Regions from separate parts of the Parageobacillus sp. VR-IP genome, predicted to be linked through region 2. Evidence: predicted binding sites of a transcription regulator. Region 2 holds the regulator's gene; the other holds the start of a gene.
What was found. The regulator CtsR, encoded in region 2, represses protease genes until heat stress. The targets are predictions, from matches to a motif close to ATGGTCAATAAAGGTCAAACA.
Positions count from the first base shown of each region.

Region 1: a site for CtsR is predicted at 2,505-2,525, ahead of clpP (ATP-dependent Clp endopeptidase proteolytic subunit ClpP). Genes of this name have one in related genera too.

Region 1 covers NZ_JABVYQ010000002.1:164,229-173,228, forward strand. Annotated here, with positions in the region: partial or broken gene HT574_RS06320 (DNA-3-methyladenine glycosylase family protein) at 38-634, opposite strand; gene HT574_RS06325 (bifunctional transcriptional activator/DNA repair enzyme AdaA) at 743-1,381, shown strand; gene HT574_RS06330 (methylated-DNA--[protein]-cysteine S-methyltransferase) at 1,381-1,929, shown strand; partial or broken gene HT574_RS19825 (radical SAM protein) at 1,994-2,213, shown strand; tRNA gene HT574_RS06335 (tRNA-Arg) at 2,282-2,353, opposite strand; gene clpP (ATP-dependent Clp endopeptidase proteolytic subunit ClpP) at 2,578-3,168, shown strand; gene HT574_RS06345 (HPr family phosphocarrier protein) at 3,211-3,468, opposite strand; gene whiA (DNA-binding protein WhiA) at 3,488-4,450, opposite strand; gene HT574_RS06355 (gluconeogenesis factor YvcK family protein) at 4,484-5,455, opposite strand; gene rapZ (RNase adapter RapZ) at 5,452-6,348, opposite strand; gene HT574_RS06365 (NUDIX hydrolase) at 6,369-6,827, opposite strand; gene trxB (thioredoxin-disulfide reductase) at 7,193-8,140, opposite strand; gene HT574_RS06375 (tetratricopeptide repeat protein) at 8,218-9,000, opposite strand, start outside.
Region 2 covers NZ_JABVYQ010000011.1:11-9,010, reverse strand. Annotated here, with positions in the region: gene HT574_RS17995 (bifunctional 2-C-methyl-D-erythritol 4-phosphate cytidylyltransferase/2-C-methyl-D-erythritol 2,4-cyclodiphosphate synthase) at 1-1,048, opposite strand, end outside; gene HT574_RS17990 (PIN/TRAM domain-containing protein) at 1,072-2,166, opposite strand; gene radA (DNA repair protein RadA) at 2,279-3,652, opposite strand; gene clpC (ATP-dependent protease ATP-binding subunit ClpC) at 3,734-6,169, opposite strand; gene mcsB (protein-arginine kinase McsB) at 6,169-7,257, opposite strand; gene mcsA (protein-arginine kinase activator protein McsA) at 7,262-7,810, opposite strand; gene HT574_RS17965 (CtsR family transcriptional regulator) at 7,825-8,286, opposite strand; rRNA gene rrf (5S ribosomal RNA) at 8,537-8,653, opposite strand; partial or broken rRNA gene HT574_RS17955 (23S ribosomal RNA) at 8,896-9,000, opposite strand, start outside.

The DNA.
Region 1 (9,000 bases), on a different contig from region 2:
AAATGATTATGAATAGCTCAATATTCCGTTTATAGAATTAATAAAGGAATCTCCATAAATAAAAAGTTGCATAGGCTTCCCAGTTTGTCCATCTTGAAAATAGCTTTAAAATTTCATCTTTAGAAGGTTTATTCTCCGAGCCCATCAAATGTTTAATGGCGTTGTGCAGTCCGACATCATCAATGGGAAAAGCAGAAGGAATTCTCAGGCAGCGCATCAAAACATAGTTTGCCGTCCAAGGCCCAATTCCCCGGATATTTACTAACATCTTTTCCGCTTTTTTATAGTTCCCCGCGCCCATCAAAAGCTCTTTCGTCAATTTTCCTTCCGATATGAGTTTCGCCACTCCAATTAGATATTCGCTTTTCTTGGCTGTCATTTGTAATGCCGTTAAATCACTGACCTTCAATGCCGCGATTTCATGGGGGGATGGAAATATCCAATATTGTTCTCCATCCCACTCTACGTGTCGACCGAAGGTTTCCACAAAACGCCTTTTTAATGTATACGCAAAGGTAAGATTAATTTGCTGTCCAATGATCCCCCAGCACAGAGCCTCAAATAAATCGGGAATTCCGATAAGACGAAGTCTATAAAATTCACTGACTGCTTTTTGCAGCAAAATATCGCTTTTACAGTTTGATTTTGAAATCTTGCTTTTATATTGTAAAACCGTACATACGATCTGGTTTCAAGGTATACTATAGGTAATCTACCATCGATGGAGGTAAACGAAATGAAAATGAAAATGAAAACACAACGAAAACAAGGGGATATTCAACGTGTACCTCATCACGCGAATGAAACAGGTGCCATTGTGGAAAATTTGACAGATGAAATATGGCAAGCCATTGTTTCAAACGATTCATCCTATGACGATAAATTTTTCTATGCTGTAAAGAGTACGGGTATCTTTTGCCGGCCTTCTTGCAAATCCCGTGCTCCAAAAAAAGAAAACATTCTCATTTTTCGCAGTGCCCAGCAAGCCCTATCGGAAAACTTTCGCCCATGCAAACGATGCAAACCAACTGGAGAGCGTTTGCCAGATGAGGATTGGGTGGACCAAATCACACAATGCATTGAAACGAATTACAGTGAACCTTTAAATTTAAAAATATTGGCGGATATGTGCCATGGAAGCCCTTACCATTTGCACCGTACGTTTAAACGGATCAAGGGGATTACCCCAGCCGAATATATCCGGAAGGTAAGGATTTCCAAATCAATTCAATATCTTGCCACTTCAGATAAAACCATTACAGAAATTTCTTTGGCAGTTGGCATTCCTAATACAGCATACTTTATCACTTTGTTTAAAAAAGAAACGGGTTATACGCCGGCAGATTATCGCCAATTAATTAGCGATGGAGGCGTTAAATAATGGTGTCAAAAAATAATCTAACGGTTTATTGGACTTTGTTTGTGTATGAACAATGGAAAATGTATATAGCTGCGACATCAAATGGGCTTTGTTACGTGGGTTCTCCGAATAAGCTATTTGAAGAGCTGTCCAATTGGGTAAAGAAACACTTACCGAATAGCGTTTTAGTGCAAGATGATAAAAAATTGCAGCCTTATACAGCCGAATTAACAGAGTATTTCTGGGGGCAGCGCAAGACCTTTGTACAGCCTCTTGATTTATACGGCACACCATTTCAATTATCCGTGTGGAACGCATTGCGCAAAATTCCGTACGGGCACACGCGGTCTTACTCGGAAATTGCGAATCATATTCAAAAACCGTTTTCGGTACGTGCAGTTGGAGCCGCTATTGGCGCCAATCCAGTTTTAATTGTCGTACCTTGCCATCGTGTGATCGGTAAAAATGGAACACTGACAGGATATCGGGGCGGTTTGGAAATGAAGAAACAACTGTTACAGTTAGAAAATGAAAGTTCGCTTATAGGAGAGAGATACCTGCATGCCTAATAATATCACGAAGCACATTGCCTCATTGGATTAATGTTACTGTAGAGCCTTTGGAGGATTTCACATGAAAGTCGAATTTTTTTACAAATACCCGAAGACACTGCTAAATAAAGGAACAGGTTTCTTTCTGGATATAGCTATTCTTTAAATCCGTATGCTGGTTGTGCATTTGGTTGTTCATACTGCTATGTGCGTCAAATGCCTGCTTCGATGTTCCGTAAGGAGGAATGGGGGAGCTGGGTAGACATAAAAAGAAATCGGCAGATTTACTGCGCAAAGAACTTTAGGTATTAAAAGCGATTTGGTCAACAGACTAAAACCTGCCGCAATTGCGGCAGGTTTTGCATTGATACGCCCTCGGCAGGATTCGAACCCACGCTAAGAGAACCGGAATCTCTCGTGCTATCCACTACACTACGAGGGCATCATGTTCAGTTGCATGTTCAATTATAGTAGAAACTTCTCCAAATTGCAAGAGGGAAAATGTGTTTAAAAAATGGAAAAGAGGTTATGATGAAAAGAGGGATGTTTGACATCGTTCACGAATAATTATAAATGTAAGGTCGAAGGTGTTTCGTTTGACCTTCATTGACCATTAAGGTATGATAAAAATACATATGATTAGTCAATGGCAAAGGAGGAAACTTCATGTATTTAATCCCTACCGTTATCGAACAAACCAACCGCGGAGAACGTGCGTATGACATTTATTCCCGCTTATTAAAGGACCGCATTATTTTTCTCGGCACTCCGATTGATGATCAAGTAGCGAACTCGATCGTCTCTCAGCTGTTATTTTTAGCCGCGGAAGATCCGGAAAAAGACATTTCGCTTTATATTAACAGCCCAGGCGGTTCGATTACGGCCGGCTTAGCGATTTACGATACGATGCAATTTATTAAGCCGGACGTTTCGACGATCTGCATCGGCATGGCGGCATCTATGGGAGCATTTTTGCTCGCTGGCGGCGCCAAAGGAAAACGATTCGCTTTGCCAAACAGTGAAATCATGATCCATCAACCGCTTGGCGGCGCTCAAGGTCAAGCAACGGAAATCGAAATTGCCGCTAAACGCATCCTTTTCTTGCGTGATAAGTTAAATCGCATTCTCTCTGAAAATACGGGTCAGCCGATTGAAGTGATTGAACGCGATACCGACCGTGACAACTTTATGACGGCGCAAAAAGCGCAAGAATACGGAATCATTGACCGCGTATTAACGCGCTCGGATGAAAAGTAAAATAAAAAGGCTGCTTCGCTATCGTGTGAAGCAGCCGCTTTTTTATTTCTCTTTTTGCACATAGCTGGCCAGCTTTTCAATCGCAGCCTTTTCGTCGGGTCCGTCCGCGATCAACGTAATGACAGAACCGCTGCTAATCGCTAGACTCATTAGTCCCATAATGCTTTTGGCGTTTACTCGCTTTCCGTCCTTTTCCACAAAAATATCAGAAGAAAAGCGATTCGCTTCTTGCACAAACAACGCAGCAGGGCGCGCCTGCAACCCCGTTTTTAATTTGACTTCTACTTGTTTCTCGATCATTCTCCATCTCCCCTTTTATTTATAATGATTTATGAAAATCAACAGGCTTTCCAGCCCGCAGCCGTTCGGCAATTTCATCGATTTTGCGCAAGCGGTGGTTAATCCCCGATTTGCTGATCTTACCCCCGGATACTAATTCGCCTAATTCTTTTAGCGTCACATCTTGATACTTCATTCGCAATTCGGCAATTTCCCTCAGTTTATCCGGGAGGGAGCTTAATCCGATCGTTTCGTCAATGTAGCGAATGTTTTCGACTTGACGGAGCGCAGCGCCAATCGTTTTATTGAGATTGGCCGTTTCGCAGTTGACAAGCCGGTTGACCGAATTTCTCATATCACGCACAATGCGAATATCTTCAAAGCGCAGCAGCGCTTGATGGGCGCCGATAATATTTAAAAACTCGGCAATTTTTTCTGCCTCTTTTAAATAAGTAATAAACCCTTTTTTTCGTTCCAACGTTTTCGCATTCAGAAAAAAATGACTGTTCATTAATTCACATAATGAATTGTTATGTTCTTCATAAAGGGAAAAAATCTCTAAATGGTACGAGGACGTTTCTGGATTGTTGACCGATCCGCCGGCAAGAAACGCGCCTCGCAAATAAGAACGCTTACAGCACTTTTTTTTCACTAATTCCGGCGAAATCGCGTGAATTAGTGAAAAATCCTCCTTCAATATTTTCAAATCTTTTAAAAGCTCATGCGCGCCATCAATAACGCGGACAATGTACACATTATTTTTTTTCAAACGCATTTTTTTGCGGACGAATAGTTCTACCGTGACGCTATACCCTTTCTTTAGCAAAGTGTAAATTCTCCGCGCAATGGCAGCGTTTTCCGTTTGTACATCGACAATCATTTTCCGGTTGGAAAACGACAAGGAGCCGTTCATGCGGAGAAGGGCGGACAATTCTGCCTTTAAGCAGCACGGCTTGACTTCTAAATTGGTCAGCTCTTTTTTTGTCTCTGACGCAAACGACATGTATCGTCACCTCCATTAGTTCAACGCGCGCCATTAGGAAGAAGGAGGTGCTGTAATCAGCGAAAGAAGCAATGACGCCACTTTTTTCGTATCATGACGGATGACTTGATCCTCATAGCTGACGATATGATCGCGGATCACGCGAATCCCTAATTCCGCAAGCCGGTCGCTGTCATCTTGCACCGGTTCCGCCAGCTCTTGTGCATAGCGTTGTTGAATGTCTTCCGGAATTTGGCCGTTATTGACAACGACCACATCAAGAAAGAAACATCCCATATGGTCATGCAGGGCTTTGACATGATCGCTGACCGTATAATGCAGCGTTTCTCCCGCCTGGGTCATAATGTTGCATATATACACTTTTTTTGCCTTCGCCTGGCAAACTTCCTGGCCAATTTTCGGCACGAGCAAGTTCGGCAAAATGCTCGTATATAAACTCCCCGGGCCAACAACGATTAAATCGGCCTGACGAATCGCTTCAATCGTTTCCGGAAGCGGTTCAATATCTTCCGGGGTCAAAAACACTCTTTTAATTTTTTTTCCGGAATAAGGGATTTTTGACTCCCCAGAAACAATGGCGCCGTCTTCCATTTCCGCATGAAGGACAACACTTTTATTCGCTGCCGGCAACACTTGCCCGTGTACGTTCAACACCTTGCTCATCTCACGGATCGCCTTGACGAAATCTCCCGTAATCGACGTCAGCGCTGCCAAGATTAAATTTCCCAATGAATGACCTGACAATCCATTGCCGTTTTGAAAACGATGCTGGAACAATTCAACGATAAGCGGTTCGACATCTGACAGCGCCGCCAACACGTTGCGCACATCCCCTGGCGGCGGAATTCGCAATTCATCGCGCAATCTCCCTGAACTGCCCCCATCATCGGCGACAGTGACAATCGCCGTAATATCAATATCATGATACTTTAGCCCGCGCAATAATACAGGGAGCCCTGTGCCGCCGCCAATGATGACCATTTTTGGTTGCATTTTCTCTTTCATTTATGCTTTTCCTTTCTCCTCTCCATGTCACGGTGGGACACAATCGTTTTATAATCAGCGGAAAAATGACGAGCGATATATTCAGCGATCGCCACCGAACGGTGCTGTCCTCCCGTGCAACCGATGGCGATGACAAGCTGACTTTTACCCTCCCGTTTGTAATGCGGAAGCATAAAGGTCAATAAATCGATCAATTTTTCAAGAAATTTTTGCGTTTCTCCCCACTTTAGCACATACGAAGCCACTTCTTCATCCAATCCCGTTTTCGGCCGCATATGATCAATATAGTGCGGATTCGGCAAAAAGCGCACGTCAAACACTAAATCGGCGTCAATCGGAATGCCGTATTTAAAACCAAACGACATGACATTGACCGTAAATGTTTGTTGAGCGTGGGAAGAAAATTGCTGTAAAATTTTTTCGCGCAGCTCCCGCGGCTTTAAATCAGATGTATCATAAATAATTTGCGCACGCCCCTTCAGTTCCTCGAGCAATTCCCGCTCCAAGCGAATCCCTTCCAGCGGCAGGCCGTTTGGCGCGAGCGGATGCGTCCGTCTCGTTTCTTTATAGCGCGCCACCAGCGTCGAGTCTTTGGCGTCTAAAAATAAAATTTGCGGCGTCACCCATGATTGCTCGGCCAGCTCGTCTAGCGCCGTAAACAGGCTGTCGAAAAAGTCGCGGCTCCGCAAATCCATCACTAATGCTACTTTATTCATTTTATTCCCTGACTCTTTCATTAGCTCCAAAAATTTTGGAAGCAGCGTCGGCGGCAAATTATCGACACAAAAAAAACCTAAATCTTCAAAGCTTTGAATCGCAACCGTTTTCCCCGCTCCGGACATTCCGGTAATAATCACCATTTGAATTTGGTTATTTGCCGAACCTTGTTCCATCCTTTCCCCCCTCCTTTCTGTCAACTGGGATCTAACCGGTAGGAAAGCAGCTCGAAGTCTTCCGTATATATAAACGTCCCGTACATCACGCCCGATCCCTTTAAAGCATATTCTAAAATATGATAATCCCCCGGTGCCATCGGCAGTTCATGGATGGCTTCCACCGGGTGCCACTCTAGCTTGCCTTCTTCGCAATACGGAACGTTTTCCCCATCGAATTGTTCAGCAAAAAACGTAAACATCATCCATTCGGAGACGATTTGTTCCCCAGATTTCATCACAATCGTAAAAACCCCTTTAAGCTTTGGGTTTTTTAAGTAAATCCCCGTTTCTTCACGATATTCGCGAATACACGCTTCACGGACTGATTCTCCTTGTTCCATCTTTCCGCCCGGGGCTACCCACCATCCCCGCTTTGGCTTTTGCAATAACAGTACTTTTCCGTCTTTTAGCAAAACGCAGTTCGTTACGCGCTGCAACACGCTCACCTCAACATTGCTTCATGCAAAAGTTGTTGCAATTCCATCTATATTTATTATACTATTTCTCCCAATTCGCTACAATGAAGAAAAGCAGCGGGAGGGCACGCAGCCGAACGGTCCTTTTTGAGCTGCAGAAACTGCCTCTTTCCCATCCAAAGTTCTTTTGCCCCAAAAATTCATATATTTCCCAAACAAAGAGACGATCGTCCCATCTTCACGTATTACAAAAAAAAGAGCACGGGAAAGGGTACCCGTGCTAATGAAAAAAGATCTATATAAAAGGGGGTCAATTACTTACTTTTAGCATACAAAAAAAATGTTTCATATGTGTTACAGGCGGATTAAACATCCGTTACATTTGATTACTTTATGTTTAATCTTTCTTTTAGCTCTTCCACATAATGTTGTGCGCTTTGTGCGGCAATGCTTCCATCGCCGGTTGCCGTTACGATTTGCCGCAGCGATTTTTCACGGACATCGCCGGCGGCAAAAATGCCTGGTACTTTTGTTTCCATCCGTTCGTTGGTCTCAATATACCCGTTTTCGTTCGTAATACCAAGGTTTGCAAACGGCTTCGATAACGGAAGCATGCCGATGTAAATAAATACGCCGTCGCACGGAAACTCGCGCTCTTCTCCCGTCTGCGTATGAACGAGCGTCACACTGCCGACTTTCCCGTCTTTCTCATTAATACGCTTCACCGTATGATTCCAGATAAAGTCGATTTTTTCGTTCGCAAACGCGCGGTCTTGCAATATTTTTTGCGCACGCAGCTGATCGCGGCGGTGAACGATCGTCACTTTATTGGCAAAGCGGGTTAAATATACTCCTTCTTCAACCGCAGAATCGCCGCCGCCAACGACAACAAGATCTTTTCCTTTAAAGAACGCCCCATCACAGACAGCACAATAAGAAACACCGCGGCCGCCAAGCTCCGCTTCACCAGGTACGCCAAGCTTCTTATATTCCGCTCCGGTCGCAATGATGACCGCACGCGCTTTATATTGCTTATCGCCAACGACGACCGTTTTATATTCTTCGCCATCGATAATTTCTTTCACATCACCATACGCATATTCGGCGCCAAATTTTTTGGCGTGTTCAAACATTTTTGTCGCCAGTTCCGGACCTAAAATATTTTCAAATCCTGGATAGTTCTCGACATCTTCTGTATTGACCATTTGCCCGCCCGGAACACCGCGTTCAATCATCAGCGTTGACAAATTAGCGCGAGATGTATAGACAGCGGCAGTCATTCCTGCTGGTCCGGCCCCCGCGATAATGACGTCATAAATTTTTTCTTCTGACACGTTGTTTCCACTCCTTCATCGATTAATCTTTCCACCATTATCGTATAGAAGTTCTAAATTAGCGTCTATTGATTTGCTCAAGACAATAAGCTTCTCACTCTTTTTACATATTTTTGCACAGTTGACAGCGAAACATGATATTTTGCAGCTACCGATTTTTGCGTGACGCTCATTCCTTGCTGCTTGCGCCATACATATTCCATGGCTGCCGCCCAAGCCGGATGGTTCGTAAACGGCTCATTGTCTCTAATGGCGTTAATGGCTACAGAAAACCATGAAATATATAATGTTTCCTCCATTTCCTCATTGTTCGCCATGAGCGTCTTTACAATCCGGTCGATATTGGCGACATAAGGAGGCAACATTTCTTCCATACGAAATAGAAAATAATCAATAAATGGGCGAAGGAGCGGATGGGCAGGCAAATAGCGGCGAAGCACTAACGAAACCGCAATATCGCTTTTATACGGCGATTGACTAAACAAATACAGCCCATATAATATTTCAGCCGTGTTTTTGCGATAAAACCAGCGGATAATGCGTTGAAGTTCTTCATCAAGCGGCGGAGCGGAGAAAACCCACGGTTCCTCCCCTTGTTTATCCGGATTTAAAGTGACGACTTTTTCCCAAATGTGTTTTGCGAACGGCTCATGCCCAGTATAATAAGCGGCATGCGCAAGCCAATAATAAAAAGCTTCATCGCCGTCGTAACCGATTTTATATAAATGGTATAGCCAGCGAAACGCAAGATCAAAACGACCGACAAGGGCAAATGTCGCTCCAAGCTTATAGCGGTGTTCGATAAAAAATGGATATACGCGCGACAACGTTTCACAAAGCTCATTGACCTGGCGTCCATC
Region 2 (9,000 bases):
TCTCTTTCATTTGTTCAATATATGGCGTCATTTTCGGCTTTTGTGCAATAATCGTGCAATCGACGTTCACAAGCACGTATCCTTGCTGTTTCACTAGCTCCCATACATGTTTTAATAATAACGCGGAATCCGCGTCTTTAAAACGGTTGTCTGTGTCCGGGAAATGCTTCCCGATGTCGCCGGCGCCGATCGCCCCTAGACAAGCATCTGCAACCGCATGCAGCAATACGTCGGCGTCGGAATGGCCAAGCAGCCCTTTTTCGTAGGGAATGCGAACGCCACCTATAATTAAAGGACGACCATGAACAAGCTGATGCACATCAAATCCTTGACCAATGCGAAACATGTCGTTCCCCCTCCCTTTTAAACTGGCGCGGCTCGATAAAATCGCTTCCGCAAACAATAGGTCATCCGGTGTCGTTAATTTAATATTGCGGTAATCGCCTTCCACAATCTTTACTTTTCCGCCGATTCGCTCGACGAGGCTGGCATCGTCCGTGCCGATATAACCTTCCTTTTTTGCTTGCTCATGTGCCTGTAAAATGAGAGAAACATGAAAAGCTTGTGGAGTTTGTACAGCCCACAAGCTAGAACGTTCCATCGTCTCTTTCACAAACTGTCCGTGGACTTTCTTGATCGTATCTTTGACGCGAACCGCCGGAACCGCTGCGCCATACTCATTTGCTGCTGTTACTAATTCATGAATGTGCTCCACGGTAACGAATGGACGGGCGCCATCGTGAATAAGGACAATATTGCTGCTTTTGAGCGCTTTCAGTCCATTGTACACGCTATGCTGCCGCTCTTTGCCGCCGTTGACCACTGCGATAATTTTGTTGAGATGAAAGCGGGAAAGTAATTGTTCAAATTGGGTTCTTTCCGCTTCGTTAATCACCACAATAATGCCGTCGCACCATTCATCGCTGTCAAACACTTTCAATGTGCGCACGATCAACGGTTCATGACGAAGCTCAATGAACTGTTTATTCACTCCCGCTCTCATTCGCTTTCCTTGCCCAGCTGCTGGAATGACTACCTCATACTTCATTGCCGTTTCCCCTATTCATTTGTTTAAAGTGCTTTTTGCAACAGTTTTAGCTTGGCGAAAATCATTCTCCCTGCAGATGTTTGTAACACGCTCGTCACCAAGACGTCAACCCGTTTGCCAATGTACTCTTTTCCATCCTCGACGACGATCATCGTGCCATCATCTAAATACGCTACTCCTTGATTATGCTCTTTGCCATCTTTGATAACATGGACGTTTAATTCTTCCCCAGGCAGAACAACCGGTTTCACCGCATTGGCTAAATCGTTAATATTAAGAACACGCACATTTTGCAGCTCACATACTTTATTTAAATTAAAATCGTTCGTAACAACAACTCCTGATAACAATTTTGCTAACTTCACCAGCTTGCTGTCGACTTCCTGAATATCATCAAAATCGCCTTCATAAATTTCTACTTTTATATCCAATTCTTTTTGGATGCGATTTAAAATGTCCAGCCCGCGGCGGCCGCGGTTGCGTTTCAACACATCGGAAGAATCGGCAATATGTTGCAATTCTTCCAGCACAAAGCGCGGAATGACAATGGGTCCTTCTAAAAAACCAGTTTGACAAATGTCTGCAATCCGACCGTCAATAATGACGCTTGTATCTAAAATTTTCACTGAACCGCCCTTTGGCTGCTCTGCCTCTCCTTCTCCACTTTTTCTCTTCGCCATTCGGTTAGAAAGAGAAAATAAGTTCATTAATTCATGCCGTTTGCTAAAACCAACGCGGAATCCTAAATAACCGAGCAAAATCGTCAAAAAGATTGGCAGAACCGTATTGACAACTTGAATGTGAAACGATTGCAGCGGCATGACAACTAAAAATGCGATAATAAGGCCAAAAATGAGCCCTAAACTGCCAAACAATAAATCGGCAACAGGCACTTTAACGAGCGATTCTTCCATCCAACGAATCATATCAACTACATAATCGACTAGCCAAAATGTCAACATAAAGAAAATAATTGCCCCTAATATTGCCAATGTATAGGAATTATTTAAGAGCGGCACAGCGCTTATATGCATGATCCGCAATAAATCAGGCAAAAAAACAGCACCTAATGTTCCTCCGACAACAAGAAAAAATAGCTGCACGATCCGCTTTACCATGTCTGGATCTTCACCTCCCTATTTAACATTATAAACAGTTTCCAATGTTTGAAACCAATAATAGCATAGTTTTTAATGTTTTTTAAACATTTGGCATAGGTTTGTAACGATTTTACTGCAACGTATGCTCGAGCGCCTCGGAAACGTGGGATACACCAATGACCGTTATATGCTTAGGAGGATTCCAGCCCGTTAAGTTGTTTTTTGGAATAATAATACGAGAAAAGCCTAATTTGACGGCCTCTTGCACGCGCTGTTCGATGCGGGACACGCGGCGCACTTCCCCGGTTAAACCGACCTCTCCGATAATCACATCAGACGGATTCGTCGGCTGGTCGCGAAAGCTGGAGGCAATGCTGACGGCGATCGCCAAATCAATCGCCGGTTCATCCAATTTGACTCCTCCTGCCACTTTCAAATAGGCATCTTGATTTTGCAAAAGCAGACCTACCCGCTTCTCTAATACCGCCATCAACAAAGAAACACGGTTATGGTCAATACCGGTTGCCATCCGCCGCGGATTGCCAAAGCTCGTTGGCGATACTAATGCTTGAATTTCGACTAATACAGGACGAGTTCCCTCCATCGCTGCAACAACCGTTGAACCCGCCGCACCGCGGGAGCGTTCTTCCAAAAACACCTCTGAAGGATTTTCGACTTCGGCAAGCCCTACATCCCTCATTTCGAAAATGCCAATTTCATTGGTAGAACCAAACCGGTTTTTTACCGCCCGCAAAATGCGATACGTATGATGCCGCTCCCCTTCGAAATAAAGAACAGTATCAACCATATGCTCTAAAATTCGCGGACCGGCAATGGCACCCTCTTTCGTCACATGCCCGACGATAAAAACGGCGATTCCTTTCGTTTTCGCGATTTTCATTAATTCCGCCGTGCATTCGCGCACTTGCGCCACACTTCCCGGAGCAGATGTAATATCAGCGCGATACACGGTTTGAATAGAGTCAATGACCACACAAGCAGGGCGAATATTTTCTATTGCTTCTACAATATATTCCAAATCTGCCTCCGCTAACACATACAATTGATCGGAGACCACATGGAGGCGGTCAGCGCGTAGCTTCATTTGCTTAATCGATTCTTCGCCTGATATATACAATACTTTATGCTGCATCGCAGCAAGCTGCGCAGAAACTTGCAACAAAAGCGTTGACTTTCCAATACCAGGATCCCCGCCGATTAACACGAGCGAACCTTTTACAATTCCTCCGCCTAATACGCGGTTAAATTCGGACATATTCGTTTGCATGCGCGGCTCCTGCGTGGTCGTTACGGTAGTAATCGGCACCGGTTTAGCCAAGGCATCAGATGCAGAATGGACAAACACTCCTCTTGTTGCCGGCTTTACTCGCTCTATTTCTTCGACCAGCGAATTCCAAGTGTTGCATCCTGGACATCTTCCAAGCCATTTCGCTGATTCATAGCCGCATTCTTGACAAACAAATTTCGTTTTCTTTTTCCCCATCGAAAAAACCCTCTCTTTTTTACATTGAAACAAAAAGGTATGGGCAATGGAGCTGCCGCATACCTTTCGCAAAAACTTTGATTACATTACCGCTTGTTCTGATAATACAACGAATTCTCCGTCTTTAACATCGACAATGACTTTTTGTCCCTTTGCAATCGTTCCTTTTAACAGCTCTTCCGACAAACGGTCTTCGATATGTTTTTGTAGAGCGCGGCGCAGTGGGCGAGCACCATACTCTGGGTCATATCCTTCCGAGGCAATTTTTTCAATCGCCGCATCCGTCAGCTCTAAATCAATATCTTGCTCTTTTAAGCGTTTGATTAATGTGCCTGCCATCAGTCTGACAATTTGTTTTAAATGTTGTTTTTCGAGCGAATGGAAGACGATAATTTCATCAATTCGGTTTAAAAACTCTGGACGGAACGCTTTCTTTAACTCATCTATGACTTTTCCTTTCATGTCTTTGTACTTCTGATCTTCATCTTGGACGCTAAAGCCGACGTATTTATTCCGTTTCAACGCGTCCGCGCCGACGTTCGACGTCATGATGATAATCGTATTACGGAAATCTACCGTTCTTCCTTTCGAATCGGTTAAACGACCGTCTTCTAGCACTTGCAGCAAAATGTTAAATACGTCCGGATGGGCTTTTTCCATTTCATCCAGCAATACGACCGAATACGGCTTGCGGCGCACTTTTTCGGTCAGCTGGCCGCCTTCTTCATATCCGACATAACCAGGAGGCGATCCGATTAAACGGGACGTCGAGTGTTTCTCCATGTATTCCGACATATCGATGCGGATAAGAGCGTCTTCATCGCCGAACATCGCTTCAGCAAGCGCTCGGGCCAGCTCCGTTTTTCCAACCCCAGTCGGTCCAAGGAAAATAAATGAGCCGATTGGACGTTTTGGATCTTTTAATCCAGCACGGGCGCGGCGCACTGCTTTTGCTACGGCTTTGACGGCCTCGTCTTGCCCAACGACACGCGAATGTAAAATTTCTTCTAGTTTCAGCAAGCGCTCGGTTTCTGTTTGCGCCAATTTTGAAACTGGGATTCCTGTCCAGCTCGATACGACCATGGCAATGTCCTCGACCGTTACTTCCGAATTTTCTTGGCCTTGTTTTTCCTTCCATGCCCGTTTTGTTTCTTCTAGTTCTTCACGCAGCCGTTGCTCCATATCACGCAAGGAAGCCGCTTTTTCAAATTCTTGGCTTTGTACTGCAGCATCTTTTTCTTTCCGGATTTCCTCCAGTTTTTGTTCCAGTTCTTTTAATTTCGGCGGAGCGGTAAAGGAACGAAGACGGACTTTTGAGCAAGCTTCATCAATTAAGTCAATCGCTTTATCCGGGAGAAAACGATCTGTAATATACCGGTCGGATAATTTGACCGCTTGAATGATCGCTTCATCGGAAATAGAAACACGGTGATGCGCTTCATAACGGTCACGCAGCCCTTTTAAAATTTGAATCGATTCTTCCACCGTTGGCTCGTCAACATAAATCGGCTGGAAGCGGCGTTCTAGTGCTGCATCCTTTTCAATATATTTGCGGTATTCATCCAATGTCGTCGCACCGATACATTGCAGCTCCCCGCGAGCAAGAGCCGGTTTTAAAATGTTCGATGCGTCGATCGCGCCTTCTGCTCCGCCGGCGCCAATCAAAGTATGAAGCTCGTCAATGAACAGAATGATATTCCCCGCCTGACGAATTTCATCCATCACTTTTTTCAAACGATCTTCAAACTCGCCGCGATATTTCGTACCGGCTACGACCGTTCCCATATCCAGCGTCATCACCCGCTTATCGCGGAGCGTTTCCGGCACTTCATTGTTGACAATTTGCTGCGCAAGCCCTTCAGCAATTGCCGTTTTCCCTACACCAGGCTCCCCGATCAACACCGGGTTATTTTTCGTGCGCCGGCTTAACACTTCAATTACGCGCTGAATTTCTTTGCTTCGGCCAATAACAGGGTCCAATCGACCTTCGCGGGCAATCGCCGTTAAATCGCGGGCCAAGCTGTCTAATGTCGGCGTGCTGACATGGGAAGCACCGCTTCCTGAATGACCCGAAACCGATTCGTTGCTTCCGAGCAGCTGTAATACTTGCTGGCGCGCTTTATTCAAGCTGACTCCCAAGTTGTTAAGTACACGGGCCGCCACCCCTTCGCCTTCGCGAATAAGACCAAGCAAAATATGTTCGGTGCCCACATAGGAATGGCCAAGTTTTCTCGCTTCGTCCAAGGATAATTCAATAACCCTTTTTGCCCGCGGTGTATAGTGAATCGTATGGGAAACTTCTTGTCCGCGACCAATCAGCGACTCCACTTCTTTTTGAATTTTTTCCGGCCCAAGTCCCAACGCCATTAATGCTTTCGCTGCGATTCCTTCCCCTTCGCGGACCAGCGCTAACAAAATATGTTCCGTGCCAATATTGTTATGGCCCAGGCGTATCGCTTCTTCTTGGGCTAGCGCTAATACTTTTTGCGCCCGTTCCGTAAATCTGCCAAACATCATTATTCATCACCCTCCATATTTTTTCTCTCTTCCATTTTTAGACGTTCCCGTATTAATGCCGCTCGACGAACATCCCTCTCCTCTGGTCTCAGCGCACCGCCGGCGTATTGTTGCAAAAACCCAGGCTGTGTCAAAATCATTAGCTCATTTAAAATATTGCGCGAAATATTTTTAATGTATCCTAAATCAATTCCTAAACGCACGTCGGACAAACACTGCGCCGCTTCTTTCGATTCAATCATCCGACAGTTGGCCAATATTCCATACGAGCGGAATACTCTGTCTTCTAATTTTATGTTTAAAGTTTTGACTAATGCCTCCCTTGCCATTCGCTCTTGGGCGATTAATTGCTTAACGATGCTTTGTAAATCTTCGACAATATCTTCCTCTGATTTTCCTAATGTAATTTGGTTTGATATTTGAAATATATTACCTAAAGCCTCACTTCCTTCTCCGTATGTTCCGCGTACTACCAACCCCAATTGATTAATAGCTGGAATAATGCGGTTGATTTGCTGTGTTAAAACGAGGGCAGGAAGGTGCATCATCACAGAGGCGCGCATCCCTGTCCCAACGTTGGTTGGGCAGCTTGTTAAATAGCCGAGTTTTTCATCGAAGGCATAATTCACATGCTCTTCAATCCAATCATCCAGCCCATTCGCTGCTTCCAATGCTTCGGTTAATTGCAACCCTGGAAATAAGCATTGAATGCGAATATGGTCTTCTTCGTTAATCATAATACTCACTTCTTCATTTTCCGATAGCAGGCAAGCACCGAATGGCGAATCTTCTGCCAAATGTGGGCTAATTAGATGTTTTTCTACTAATACCCTTTTTTCAATCGGCTGAAGCTCTGACATTTTTAACAATTCAAAACGTCCGACCGAATGATAAGAGCGATGGGCAAATGTCTGTTCGAATAGGGAAACAATTTGTTGTGCCTCCTCGCTGCTAAACACGGTTGGGAAACGGAAGTCAACGATGTTTCGTGCCAAACGGATACGGCTGCTTAACACGATATCAGAATCAGGACCTTCCTGGCTCATCCAAGAACTAACGGCCGTATTAAAAAACTTTTCAAATGACATACCGCTACATTTCCCCCTCTCCACGCTGACGCAGCTGATATTCCAAAGAACGAATTTGGTCGCGGACTTCTGCCGCCTTTTCAAATTCCTCTCTCGCTACAAGTTCCTGCAGCTTTTGTTTTAGGACGAAGATCTGTTTGCGCAGATGAAGCACTCCGCCTTTTCGTTTCGGTATTTTCCCGGAATGGGTCGTATTTCCGCTATGAAGTCTTTTTAATATTGGGGGCAAATATCGCGCAAATGTCCGATAACAGTCAGAGCAGCCAAAACGCCCGATTTGGATGAATTGATGATAGGTCATTTTACATGTTTCACATTGTAAAATATTCGGGCCTGAGAACGTATTGGTGGCCATTTCTTTCATCGGCGTTTGGAAATTAAGCAATCCGGCTAGTAGATTGTTTAAAGAAAAATCATCGTTTTCGTAAAACATAAACATATCGCCATGCTCTTTCGCGCATTGTTCACAAAGATGAAATTCAGTTTTTTCACCGTTGATAATTTTCGTAAAATGCATCGTCGCTGGTCTTTGTTTACACTCTTGACATATCAACGCGGTCCCCTCCCCTATTTGTATTTCAGCGATGTTAACATCGCTTTGAGCATGCGCGCCCGCAGCTCATCCCGCTGCGGCAAACCGATATATAAAACAGAGCGATCCATCACGCTTAACATAATCTTTGCTTCCCGCTCAGAAATGACTTTTTCCTCGACAAGACGTTCAATGATATCTTCTGCATTGGATTGGCTGATGCGGTGCCCGACTAATTCCAACAATTGATCGATTAATTGCGCCTCGCTTTTCGTTTTCACTTTCATAATGCGGATATAGCCGCCGCCTCCGCGTTTGCTTTCGACAATATACCCTCTCTCGAGCGTAAACCTTGTATTGATCACATAATTAATTTGTGATGGAACGCACTGAAATTTATTAGCAATTTCACTGCGTTTAATCTCGACAATGTCTTCGTCGCTCATATTTAATACCTGTTTTAAATATTGCTCAATGATATCGGAAATATTTGGCACTCTACCCTCCTCCTTAACAATCAAAGTTGACTTTGACTATATTTGACCTTACCTCTACTATATAGTGTATTACAAAAAAATGCAAGAGTTACCGACAAAAATGACTAGTCATAGGATATCCTTTTTTGCCAAAAATGAAACACCAATATCGGTTTTGCATATGGTCAAGGAAAAAATAAACAAATGAGGCTAAACAAATGAGGCAAAAAAGAAGCATGCCTTTCATAAAAAAGGCATGCTTCTTCATCCTGCCTAGCGACGACCTACTCTTGCAGGGGCGCTGGCCCCAACTACCATCGGCGCTGGAGAGCTTAACTTCCGTGTTCGGGATGGGAACGGGTGTTTCCTCTCCGCTATAGTCACTAGGCAAGCTGTTCTATTGGACATATATTATTATATTCATCAGATTGATTTTGTCAAGAAGGAGTTCATTCCTTCAAAACTAGATAACCGTCTGCTTGGAAGAAGCCAGGCGCCCTGCGCTTTTCGTACTGTCTAGCTCCGGCTCGCCTCCGCTCGGGGTCAAATAACCTTCGCTTTCGGGATGCAAGCATCCCTCCAGGCGAAGAACATTTGCCCTTCGCGGCGAACCGCTCGCCTCCGCTTTTCTTGGTTAAGTCCTCGATCGATTAGTATCCGTCAGCTCCACGTGTCGCCACGCTTCCACCTCGGACCTATCGACCTCGTCATCTTCGAGGGATCTTACTCGCTTAA